DNA from 4 places in the Peribacillus sp. NPDC097198 genome. Region 2 is predicted to be linked to each of the others. Evidence: riboswitches for the same ligand, from Rfam matches in the RefSeq annotation. Region 2 holds a riboswitch; each other region holds the start of a gene.
The links. Region 2 has a riboswitch for S-adenosylmethionine ahead of ACIQXQ_RS00080 (5-methyltetrahydropteroyltriglutamate--homocysteine S-methyltransferase). Riboswitches for the same ligand answer to the same signal wherever they lie in the genome.
Positions count from the first base shown of each region.

Region 1: another riboswitch for S-adenosylmethionine. It lies ahead of mtnK (S-methyl-5-thioribose kinase); the one in region 2 lies ahead of ACIQXQ_RS00080 (5-methyltetrahydropteroyltriglutamate--homocysteine S-methyltransferase).
Region 3: another riboswitch for S-adenosylmethionine. It lies ahead of ACIQXQ_RS09670 (bifunctional homocysteine S-methyltransferase/methylenetetrahydrofolate reductase); the one in region 2 lies ahead of ACIQXQ_RS00080 (5-methyltetrahydropteroyltriglutamate--homocysteine S-methyltransferase).
Region 4: another riboswitch for S-adenosylmethionine. It lies ahead of ACIQXQ_RS04110 (methionine biosynthesis PLP-dependent protein); the one in region 2 lies ahead of ACIQXQ_RS00080 (5-methyltetrahydropteroyltriglutamate--homocysteine S-methyltransferase).

Region 1 covers NZ_JBIWDO010000004.1:347,312-350,442, forward strand. The annotation lists gene mtnA (S-methyl-5-thioribose-1-phosphate isomerase) at 1-232, opposite strand, end outside; gene mtnK (S-methyl-5-thioribose kinase) at 245-1,450, opposite strand; SAM riboswitch class I at 1,522-1,674, opposite strand; gene ACIQXQ_RS09490 (carbon-nitrogen family hydrolase) at 1,748-2,530, opposite strand; gene ACIQXQ_RS09495 (pyridoxal phosphate-dependent aminotransferase) at 2,631-3,131, shown strand, end outside.
Region 2 covers NZ_JBIWDO010000001.1:12,858-15,988, forward strand. The annotation lists gene ACIQXQ_RS00070 (outer membrane protein assembly factor BamD) at 1-117, shown strand, start outside; gene ACIQXQ_RS00075 (PTS sugar transporter subunit IIC) at 401-1,438, opposite strand; SAM riboswitch class I at 1,655-1,754, shown strand; gene ACIQXQ_RS00080 (5-methyltetrahydropteroyltriglutamate--homocysteine S-methyltransferase) at 1,840-2,943, shown strand; gene ACIQXQ_RS00085 (hypothetical protein) at 2,980-3,131, opposite strand, start outside.
Region 3 covers NZ_JBIWDO010000004.1:382,210-385,340, forward strand. The annotation lists gene ACIQXQ_RS09665 (MOSC domain-containing protein) at 362-1,003, shown strand; SAM riboswitch class I at 1,114-1,212, shown strand; gene ACIQXQ_RS09670 (bifunctional homocysteine S-methyltransferase/methylenetetrahydrofolate reductase) at 1,319-3,131, shown strand, end outside.
Region 4 covers NZ_JBIWDO010000002.1:221,466-224,596, forward strand. The annotation lists gene metC (cystathionine beta-lyase) at 1-704, opposite strand, end outside; gene ACIQXQ_RS04110 (methionine biosynthesis PLP-dependent protein) at 701-1,813, opposite strand; SAM riboswitch class I at 1,898-2,012, opposite strand; gene fumC (class II fumarate hydratase) at 2,332-3,131, shown strand, end outside.

The DNA of each region.
Region 1 (3,131 bases), on a different contig from region 2:
GCCATAAATCCGTGGTATTTTCCTGGATTGCACCAAGAGCAACGCCAAATGCTGCAGTTAGCCCGATAGCGGGGGCACCACGGACCTTCAAGGTCAAGATGCTGTCATATACATCTTTAACCGTAAAAAGTTCAATGAATTCTATTTTTGATGGCAAGGCCTGTTGATTCAATAAGGTAATATGGGTATCATTCCATTGGACGGAATAGGGTAGTGGCGTTGTAGTTGTCATATGTATATCTCCTTATAGGGCTGAATAGGAAGGCAATGTATATTGCTTTACGGCTTCTATCACTGCTGGAATATTCAGTTCTTTCCGATTTTTGATTATATGGGCCCCGATTTTCAAGGTAGCCGTTTTAGCTGTAATTCTAGTTTCTTTATTCTCAATGCCATTTAAATCAGCAACATGAGATAGGCCAATGGTTCTTCGAATTAGTTCACATCCTGCAAAGCCATATGCATCACCTTTAAACTTGTTGAGTACATATGGAAGATAACCTTCGATCTTACTGTAAGGACTTTTATTTTCAGAATTCCACAGGTTCGTATATGTTTCTTCAAATGTATTCCAAAATTCCTGAAGATGAGTAAAGATTTCTTCCTTCCCAGTGGCCTCGCGTGTTACTGCCTGGAATAGGAGATTCGCCATGTATTGTCCAAGGTCAAATCCAACAGGACCATAAAAAGCGAATTCAGGGTCAATTACCTTTGTTTCTGTATCACTTGCAAATATACTTCCCGTATGTAAATCGCCATGAAGAAGGGCCTCCTGCTCGGATTCGAAGCTTTGTTTTAACTTAGCCACTTCCAGTATTAAATCAGCATCTTTCCATATAGACTTGGCAGCCTCCAGCAACTCAAGCTCAAACTCGCCTGGATGTTCCTCCAAAAAAGGATCCGTGAAAATGAAAACCTCAGTAATCTTGCAGAGTTCTGGATTCGTGAAGTTCCGGGCAACCTCTTTTTTCGCTGCCGGTTCCAAATGAAAATCAGACGTATAAAAAGCGGTCTTTGCAACAAATTCACCAATGTGTTTGGATAATAGAGGGAAATGATCTCCTTCAATTAATCCGGTCCGGGCGATTTTCAAGTGTGATAAATCTTCCATGACGGTGATTGCAAGCTGTTCATCAGAATAATAGACTTGTGGGACAAGTTCGGGACAATAGCTTCTGAATTGAATTAATGCATTCGCTTCGATAGCCGATCTTTTTAAAGTCAATGGCCAGCTTTCACCAAGAACCTTTGCGTAAGGAACTGCTTGTTTGATGATAACTCCTTTATTTGTTACGGGATTTGTAACGTGAAAAACATAATTTAAATTTCCGTCACCGATTTCATTACATAGTAATGAGTCATCTGAATGCAGTAACCCAAGTTTCTTCGTTAGGTCAATTGCCGTTTCGTTTGTCAATAGCTTGAAATTTGATGGTTGAGTCATTGTTATCCCTCCAAGTACATTAAAAAATATGAAAAAGCCCCTTTCCCATAGAAAGAGGCAGAAGCTTCACTTCGAACCTCTTATCTCCCAGAAAGAATTCTTTCTGGTGGATTTGGCACCGTGCTCTGTGGATATAATCCGGCGGAATTCCCGCCCCATTTCACAATGGTATTACAGTCGGTTGCTGGGCTTCATAGGGCCTTTATCCCTCAGCCTGCTCTTGATAAGAGTATTGTATTTATTTTCAGAAAATTAATCTCGAATGAATGATATCAATATTTCAAATAGTTTGTCAATGGTAAATTAATAAAACTCCGGCCGCCGATCTTCGAAAACGGGTATTTTATTTCTTGCTTCTCCTACTTTTTCTAAGTCAAGGGTGCCGAGTAGAAGTTCTTTTTCTTCACCAGCCTCACAAATGATTTCTCCCCACGGGTCGATGATGATGGAATGTCCGGCAAAATGATTATTTCGGTCAGAACCGGAACGATTCACAGCCACAACGAAGGCTTGGTTTTCTATTGCCCGGCTGATTAACAGTGCCCTCCAATGATGGAGCCTAGGCTTTGGCCACTCGGCGGTCACGAAGATAACCTCCGCACCTCGTACCGTATGGGCCCGTTGCCATTCCGGAAAACGGATATCATAGCAAATGAATCCGGCGCAAATCTTTTCATCGAGGGAGAATAAGCCGTCTTTTTTGCCAGGTTGTAAGTAATGGTGTTCATCCATCAATTGAAACAGATGGAGTTTATCATATTCTTTAACCAGTTTGCCTTCTTTATCGATGATGAGCATTGTGTTATAGATGCCTTCCTTAGTTTTCTTTGCAATCGAGCCACCGATTATGTTAATTCGGTGTTTTTTTGCAAGGGCTTTTAGAAAGGTAATGGTTTGTTCTGCTTCTTCGTCTGCAATTTCATGTAATCTCGTTAAGTCATAGCCGGTTGTCCATAGTTCCGGCAGCATGACGATGTCCGGTTTAGACTGTACAGCTTTTTCAATCCATTGTTCTGCCACCTGGAAATTTATATCTGGCTGTCCAAAGGCAATGTCCATTTGTAAACAGGCGATTTTCCATTTCATCATTTAAAACCTCCATATGTAAAAAAGTACTTTACAAGATTAAGATAAACATATATCATTTGTGACTATAATTTCAAGAAATTTCAGAGAAGGTGCAAAGATGGTGCAATTCGAAAAATCCAGACTTCTTCAAGAGCTTCCAAAGCAGTTTTTTGCTTCTTTAGTCGAAAAAGTTAATAACATAACATCAGAAGGCAAGGATGTCATTAATCTTGGGCAGGGAAATCCAGACCAACCGACTCCTGAACATATCGTGAAGAGCCTGCAGACAGCAGCAGGAAATTCCATGAATCATAAATATTCTCCTTTTAGGGGGCTTCCCTATTTAAAAGAAGCTGCGGCCCTCTTTTATGAACGTGAATATGGCGTCAAGCTAGATCCTAAAACGGAAGTGGCGATTCTTTTCGGTGGAAAGGCTGGTCTAGTCGAATTACCGCAATGCTTGTTGAATCCAGGCGATACAATTTTAGTGCCTGATCCGGGCTATCCAGATTACCTGTCAGGTGTAGCGTTAGCCCAAGCTAAAACGGAAATTATGCCCTTGACCGAAGAAAATGATTTTCTTCCCGATTATAAGGAAATAGATAAAGAGGTTTTTGAC
Region 2 (3,131 bases):
TTTAATGATCAAGTGGGCACTACCTTTATCATTACCTATCCCGCTAGCGAACAGGAGAAGTACGGTGCAATCACATCTCATATCGCAGAAACCTTCATCCCTTCGACCAACTCCTAACGGGATGAGACCGATGCCATGAACCGTCGAGATACGCTTCGGTTTATGGCTCTTTCTATTTTCTTCTTCAACCGATGCGATGTCCAGCTTGCCTCTATAAAGAAGGTAAGTGGAATCGTTTAGACGTGTATTTATCCTGAGTAAAGTGGATGAAATGAATCCTAGCCATCATCAGATACCGCAGATTCTAGATTTAAAAGTTGAAGTACCCTTGAATTAGCCTCCTCATCAAAAGAAGCAGCCAGAGCTAAACGCCTGACTGCTTCTTTTATTTGGTTTCCTTTTATTCAAAATGCAAGGTATAGTCTTCTGCTTTAATCCATTTTAATTTCTTTGAGAAAACGTAGATTAGTACAAGGTTCAACACAATCGGAAGAATGAAGAAAATGATGACCATGATGGATATGTTACTGAAAATCCATCCGCCTTCCACCAGTTTCATATAGTTCAAGGGACCGACCAACCCCGATAAACCAAATCCAGCACTATACGGAGTCCCTTGTATGTTTAACAAACCTGCCAACGCGCCAAGAATAGCTGACGTGATTAACATGGGAAACGCAATTTTCGGTTTCATGAAGAAATTCCTCATTTGAATCTTAGGGGAACCCAACACATGGGCTAAAGCCGTCCCTAATGAATTCGCTTTGTAGCTTGCAATGGCTAGGCCAACACCAGCTGCCACGATGCCTAGGTTGGCCGCACCAGATCCTATCCCTGAGAGCATAATGACCGTCGCTACCCCAACCGTTGAAATGGGGGATAAGATAATAAGACAGAAGATAACGGAAATAATGGCTCCCATCAAAATGGGTTGCAAGGACGTCACGTTAGCGATGCCGACTCCTAATAGTCCCGTAGCGGATTTTACGTATGGCAGAATGAAGTATCCAATCATGCCTGGTACCAAGATACTTAAAGTCGGCATCAAGAGAATCGCATACGCCTTTAATTTGTCGCCAATTAATTGCAGGAACAATACGGTCAATGCCGCGGTAATCCCGGTATTGATGACAACGCCAATCCCATTAAGGGCAAATAAACCGTCAGCCGTTTTCTGGATGGCACCACTTCCGACCATGGCCGCTATCCCGATACTGGCCGTTTGAATGGATGGTAGCTTGAACGAAATCCCGACCATCACCCCAATCATGACAGGTAACAAACTCATCACGAAAACGGTGATATCGAATATATGCTGTAACACGGGAAAATGTGGAATCAATAGTTTAAGTATTTCCCCTAACAAAGCATTCGGAATTAATGAAACGACAATCCCTATGCTCATCCCCGTTAATAATTTATTAAAAAAATCTTTCATCTAAATAATCCCCTATCTCGCTATAATGTACACAATTATAAGAAATATTCTGACAATAGTCAAAGGATTTTTTTAATACTTCACCGCGAAAGTGTATAAAAGTATTTTGAATAAGAGAAACTTACTTTCTAATAACGCATATATTCTAAATTATCTGTTTTCTATTGACCTTTACTAATACTACCTGTATAGTCGTAATTAATTGAATAGTTCATATTCTTATCCAGAGAGGTGGAGGGACTGGCCCTTTGATACCTCAGCAACAGACTTTACTGTACTGTGCTAATTCCAGAAGTGTTCAACTTGAAGATAAGAAGAGAATATAAGCATTGCTGATTATACCTCTTCTTTTTTTGAAAGAAGAGGTTTTTATATTTTAATAAGGAAAGTAGGAATCTACCATGTCTATCACTTTAACGAAAGCTCCATTCAAAGCCGACCACGTAGGAAGTCTATTAAGACCAGAAAGTATACATCTGGCAAGAAAGCAACGGAAAGAAGGAATCATTACCGCAGAACAATTACGCGACGTTGAAACGAAGGAAATCAAGCGTATCGTCGATAAGCAAATAGAAATCGGTTTAGAGGCAGTGACTGATGGGGAATTCAGACGCACCTGGTGGCACTTTGACTTCTTGGAACATTTAAATGGAATCGAAGGGTATGTCACGGAAAAAGGCCTCACATTTGATGGAATTGAAACAGAACGTTATAACGTTCGGAATACAGGAAAAATTTCTTTCAACCCAGATCACCCCTTTATTAAAGACTTTATTGAGTTTAATGAAATCGTGGACGGACGGGCTGTGGCGAAACAAACCATCCCTAGTCCCAATCAATTATTTGCGGTAGGGGTCCATAATGAAGAAATCTATCCTGACATCGAAGACTATGCAAAAGATATTATCAAAGCCTATCAAGATGCTTTACAAGCCTTTTACGATGCCGGTGTACGTTATTTACAATTAGATGATGTATACATAGCCAGGCTTTCCGCTCCGGACTTCCAGTTCAAAGAGGGGAAATATACAAGGGAACAATTAATCGATTTAGCATTGCGCGTGATTAATGGGACGTTGGAGGGAAAACCAGAGGATTTGGTTGTCACGACTCACCTTTGTCGTGGGAATTACCAATCGACTTGGGCTTTTGAAGGTAGCTATGCCCGTATCGCCCCAACTCTATTGGCCAAGGAAAATGTAGATGGATTTTTCTTGGAATACGATGATCATCGTTCAGGGGATTTTAAACCATTAGAACACATTCCAAATGACGGCGCACAAGTCGTTCTTGGCGTGGTTACTTCGAAGAATGGCGAACTTGAAGATAAAGAAACCGTTAAATCACGTATTAAAGAAGCGGCACAATTCGTGCCACATGAACACTTGTGCTTAAGCCCTCAATGCGGATTCGCTTCCACACATCTTGGCAACAAGCTAACGGAAGAGCAGCAATGGGAAAAGTTAAAATTCGTTGTGGATGTCGCCAAAGAAGTATGGGGATAAGAACAAAAAGGGACGAGCCTATGCTCGTCCCTTTATTCAACAACATCGATCGTCCTCATCCTCTTTCTTCCCCACTACATCATCTGTCACCTTATCATCGAGTTGGTTCTTCAATGTCAATTCTGCGGCCTTTCCATCACTTGGCGACCCATCGGAAAAATACATTGGAAATAAGGAAAAGAACATAA
Region 3 (3,131 bases), on a different contig from region 2:
TTGTTAGGTATAAATAATTAGTAAGGATCTACTGTTTTCCATCCTTTTTAAAAGGAGACAAAAAAATTCGCCCCCTAAAGAGCGACAATGAGGAAATTAATCGTGAATCAACATATAGGCGACGGATTGTCTTTTTCGACTATATATTGTGTTCATATTCTATCATAATTAATTTGGAAATAGCAACTAAATTACTAAAACAAAGGGATTATTTTTATATCATTCTCTTTTCACATCGAATTTTATACCTAGTAAAGAGGTTATTGCTTTTGTTTGGTATAATCAAATAATTGAATAGATTGAATATAAAGAATGTTTCTTTATTGCAATCTGGAAATTTAAAAGAAATGGAAGATGTCCAATGGAAAATCGTAAAATCATGTCTCTTCAAATTGGGATGCCAAAAGAGGAGGAGCTTTCGGGGGTAAAGATCAAAACGGCAATGGATAAGAAGGCCATCGACTATATCACCGTAACAAAATCAGGGATTGATGGGGATGGAGTGGGTAATAGAAAGTTCCATGGAGGGCCTGACCGTGCTCTATGTTTTTATCCCTTTGAGCATTATGATTTATGGAATCGAACATTCAATAAGCAGCTTTCCATCCCTGCATTTGGGGAGAATTTGACGATTGCTGGAATGACTGAACGTCAAACGTTTATAGGCGATATCTATCGCATTGGCGGGACCGTTATTCAGATTACACAGGGGCGTATTCCTTGCTCGACCATCTCCCACTTTAACAAAGAGCCAGAGTTTTTGAAATTGGTGATGGACACTAATCTAACTGGCTATTTTGCTAGGGTCTTACAAGAAGGGGTAATTGGCCAACAAGATGATATCGTGTTATTGGATAGGCTTCAAGATAAGGTTACGGTACTTTATGCAACGGATGTCATCCTTCATAAGCGTGATGGGGAGGAGGGGGCAATGTCCTTGCTTTCCATTGAATCCTTGTCAGAAGAATGGGGAGTCTTGCTTTCTAAAAGGATGTATCGTTAAAAAGTCTGAAGAAAATGAAAAAATGAAAATATACTCTTGAAATTATCAGATGATTCATGTAAATTAAATATAAATAAATTTTGAAATGTTTAGAAAATTAAATTTAATAAATCTTATCGAGAGAGGTGAAGGGACTGGCCCAATGAAACCTCAGCAACCAGCCTAGGCAAAGGTGCTAAATCCAGCAAGCAGAGCTTGATAGATGAGGAGAATGTTTCGAAAAAAGCCTTCTTCTTTGAGAAGGTTTTTTTTCTTTACTCTCACACTCATAGAAACCGACAAAAACCATAGTGTTTTTAAGAGAGGGTGTACTAATTGGATTTTCGTAGTGAATTGAAGGAAAGAATGCTAGTTGGAGACGGCGCGATGGGTACGTTGTTGTACTCCTATGGAATCGATCAATGTTATGAGGAAATAAATTGCACCAATCCTGATAAAATTGAGTCTATACATAGGGCCTATTTAGAAGCGGGTGCAGATATTCTGCAAACCAATACATATGGTGCCAATTTCAATAAATTGAAACGGTATGGGCTGGAGGAAGAAGTCAGTCGGATCAATCGCCAAGGAGTCAGCCTTGCTAAACAAGTAGCGAAAGGGAAGGCTTATGTTTTTGGTACAATTGGGGCCCAGCGTAGTATACGTAAATCGGATTTAAGTATAGAAGAAATAAAACGGGGTTTTCGAGAACAATTATACAGTTTGCTCCTGGAAGATCCCGATGGAATTCTTCTTGAAACATTCTATGATTTTGAAGAGCTTGAAACGGTGCTTCAAATTGCTAAAAAGGAAACGGACCTGCCGATTATTGCAAATGTATCGATGCATGAACTTGGAAATCTTCAAAATGGATTTCATTTGAATGAAGCTTTTCAAAAGCTAGAGTACCTAGGTGCAGATGTCGTTGGGGTGAATTGCCGTCTGGGCCCCCATCATATGATAAGGGCACTGGAAGAAGTGAAATTGCCTATGCAGGCGTCGATTGCTATCTATCCTAATGCAAGTCTTCCAGATTATGTGGATGGGAGACTGGTCTATAAAGCGGAACCAGAATATTTCGGTTCAAGTGCACTCGAATTACGAAAACAAGGAGCAACCATTATAGGGGGTTGCTGTGGTACGACACCACTACATATACAAGCTGTGAACGAAATGATTGGCACTTTAGCGCCAGTCAAGGAAAAAATTACGAAAGCTCGACATATAGAAATTATTGAAGTGAATAACCAAAAACAAGAATTAGCTCTTCATGAAAAGGCAAAAACGGATAGAACGATCCTAGTTGAGCTTGATCCACCGAAAAAGTTAGGAATCGAAACGTTTATGGCAGGAGCTGAAGCCTTGAAAAAAGCTGGGGTGGATTCCATTACTTTAGCTGATAATTCACTTGCTTCACCAAGGATATCGAATTCGACCTTAGCCAATTTATTAAAGGCTGAATTAGGGGTGAATCCGATGGTCCATATTACGTGCAGGGACCGAAATCTTATTGGATTGCAATCCCATTTAATGGGGTTGCATACAGTCGGGCTGGATGAAGTTTTAGTTATCACTGGGGATCCTTCTAAGATTGGTGATTTCCCGGGGGCAACGTCTGTCTATGATTTATCTTCATTCGATTTGATAAGTCTGGTTAAGCAATTCAATGAGGGCTACTCCTATTCCGGACAAAGTCTAGGGAAACGGGCTAATTTCAAGATTTCCGCAGCTTTTAATCCAAATGTGAAATATCTCGATAAGGCTGTTCAGAGAATGGAAAAGAAAATCGCTTGCGGTGCTCATTCGTTTTTGACACAGCCAGTTTATTCAGTAGAACAAATAGAAGAAGTCTATCAGGCGACAAAACATTTGGAAACACCGATTTTCATGGGGATAATGCCCCTTACCAGTACGAGGAATGCCGAATTCATCCATAATGAAATACCGGGGATTAAATTACCTGACAGTGTACGGAAAGCAATGGCCTCAGCGGGAGCTGATCCAGTAAAATCAAGGATTGAAGCTATAAATATAGCAAGGGAATTGGTAGACGCAGCCCAAGAGAGGTTCAAGGGAATTTACTTAATAACGCCTTTCTTACGCTATGAAATGACAGCGGAACTTACTACATATATTAAGGATCATGATC
Region 4 (3,131 bases), on a different contig from region 2:
AGCACCGCTCCAAAAGAGTTTTGGAGGGAACCAAGTCTATCGGCAAGGTCCGGGTCTTTTACGACGGCAAGGCCTGCTACGACATCACTATGTCCAGACAAAAATTTCGTTGCACTGTGCAGGACAATATCGGCCCCGAGGTTTAACGGTCTTTGCAGGGCAGGTGTCAGGAATGTATTGTCTACAAAGCTTAATGCGCCAATGCTTTTGGCGATATCACATACCGCTTTAATATCGGTTACTTTAAGCAAGGGATTGGAAGGCGTTTCAATATAGATTGCTCGCGTATTTGGCTGGATGGCCGCTTTTACACTCTCAAGATCCGTCATATCCACGAAGGTATGTTCGATGTTAAAACGGGTCAGCACGGTTGTTACCATTCGGAATGTGCCTCCGTATACATCTTCAGAGATGACGATATGGTCACCGGCAGAAAGCAGGAGGAAAGCCGTTGAAATGGCAGCCATCCCGGATGAAAAAGCGAATCCGCGCGTGCCTTCTTCCAGTTCCGCAATGATATCTTCCAGTGCTTCTCGCGTCGGATTCCCGCTCCGGCTGTAATCGTATTTGCCAAATTGATCAATGTCGGTTTGATGGAAGGTGGAAGCATGCTGGATCGGAACACTCACCCCACCTGTTGTTGGATCGAATTTATGTTGGTTGTGTAGTAATTTGGTTTCAAAACTGAATTCTTGGTTTGTCATCGTATTGCCTCCTTTTTTACTTGAGCAAATGCCTGCTGCAGGTCTTCGATTAAATCTCCGCTGTCCTCGATGCCGACAGAGAATCGAAGGAGTCGATTGCAAACTCCATTTGCCGTTCTAACTTCAAGAGGCATATCGGCATGTGTCTGTGTCGCCGGATACGTGATGAAGCTTTCGACGCCACCAAGGCTTTCGGCAAATGAAATCAATGAAAGGGACTGTAGAAATGGGTTGACCACCGCTTCATCATTGACCCGGAATGAAATCATGCCGCCACGACCAGGATAGAGAACATCCGTTACACTTTCATGTTCCGTCAAATAATCAACGATAACCTTGGCGTTCTTTTCATGACGCTCCATTCTCAGTGCCAAGGTTTTCATCCCGCGCATCAACAGCCACGAATCAAATGGGCTCAAGACCGCTCCCATACCATTATGGTGGAAAGCAAGGGACTCACATAACTCGGCGCCTTTTGCCACAATCAAGCCGGCCAACACGTCATTATGGCCACCTAGATATTTCGTTGCACTGTGAATCACGATGTCAGCACCAAGTAAGAGGGGCTGTTGGATGATCGGCGTGTAAAAAGTATTGTCAACAATCAATAGTAAATTGTATTGTTTGGCAAGAGCGGCGACGGCTGGAATGTCCGTTTGCTGCATAAGAGGATTTGTGGGAGTTTCAATAAAGATGGCCTTTGTTTGAGGGGTGATTGCTTTTTCAATTTCCTCCAGGCAACATGTATTGACATATTCGCATTGTAGCCCCCATTTTTTAAAGCCATGCTCTAATAAACGATATGTACCGCCATATAAATCTTCGCTACTGATCCATGCATCCCCTGATTTGAATAAGGAAAGGATGGTGGCAATGGCAGCCATTCCCGAACTGCATGCATATCCTTGATCGCCATGTTCTAGTTTGGCGATAGATTGCTCCAATAGCTGGCGTGTAGGGTTTCCTGTTCGTGTATAGTCGAATCCTGTTGATTGACCAATTCCTTCGTGACGGAAAGCCGTCGAGAAGTAAACGGGCGGATTGACCGTTCCTGTCGCCGTTTCACTGCGGTTTCCAAGCTGAGCAAGATAGGTTTCTGTTTTGTACATAATTTTCACTGCTCCTTTTAGTTAAATAAAATAAAAAAAGTCTTCTTTAAGAAGAAGACTTGAATAAGTAGGATAGAGTCATTCTTCTTATCTTCCAAGTTACACAAACTTGTGGAATTAGCACCTTTTCATTGGTTTGAAACAAATGAAGGTTGCTGAGGTGTCATAGGGCCATTCCCTCTACCTCTCTCGATAAGAGTTTTGATTATTCAATTTCTTTTGAATTTACTATAAATATAGGATTCTGTCAAGGACATTCCTAATAGACGGTTATTTGGGACTAGCTATTATGGAACATGTATCAGATTTATCATTATAAAATTACGAATTCAACAGAGTAATAGAACCGGATTCAGATTAAACGGACTTTTCTGAAGGAAAAGGTCATTTGTGTTCCGTTTTTTTTGCTTTACAATAATAAAGTTTGTACAATATATAGGGGATCATATAAAACGTCATTATTCATTACATATACATATTGTTTCTCAGTGGATAGTGCGAATATAGGAGGAGAACACATGGAATATAGAATCGAACGAGATACAATGGGGGAAGTAAAAGTTCCTGCTGATAAGTACTGGGGTGCTCAAACGGAAAGAAGCCGTAATAACTTCAAAATCGGTTATGAAAAAATGCCGATTGAATTAGTTCATGCATTTGCTTACGTAAAACAAGCGGCAGCAAAAGTGAATTTTGAACTTGGCGATCTTTCAGAAGTGAAGAAGGATGCCATCGTTAAAATTTGTGGTGAAATCCTTGAAGGGACGCTTGACGAACATTTCCCACTTGTCGTCTGGCAAACTGGTAGCGGCACACAAAGTAATATGAACGTGAATGAAGTTGTCGCAAACAAAGGGAATAAATGGTTAGAGGAAAAAGGCGAAACTGAGATGCTTCACCCGAATGATGATGTTAACAAAGCGCAAAGCTCTAACGATACATTCCCGACAGCCATGCATATCGCAGCTTATATGGAAGTTGCCGAAAAATTGGTACCGGCCATTAAAGTGCTTCGTGACACATTCGAAGCCAAAGAAAAAGAATTCTGGGATGTCGTGAAAATTGGACGGACCCATCTTCAAGATGCGACACCACTAACTCTTGGCCAAGAAATCTCCGGTTGGAAAGCAATGCTTGGTAAAGATTTGGCGATGATCGAAGAAAGTAGCCAAAAATTATTGAACCTTGCATTGGGCGGTACGGCTGTAGGGACTGGAATCAATACGAAAAAAGAATTCCCGGCACTTTCTGCTAAACAAATCGCAGCGGATACAGGACATTCATTTGTCACATCGGATAATAAGTTCCATGCTTTAAC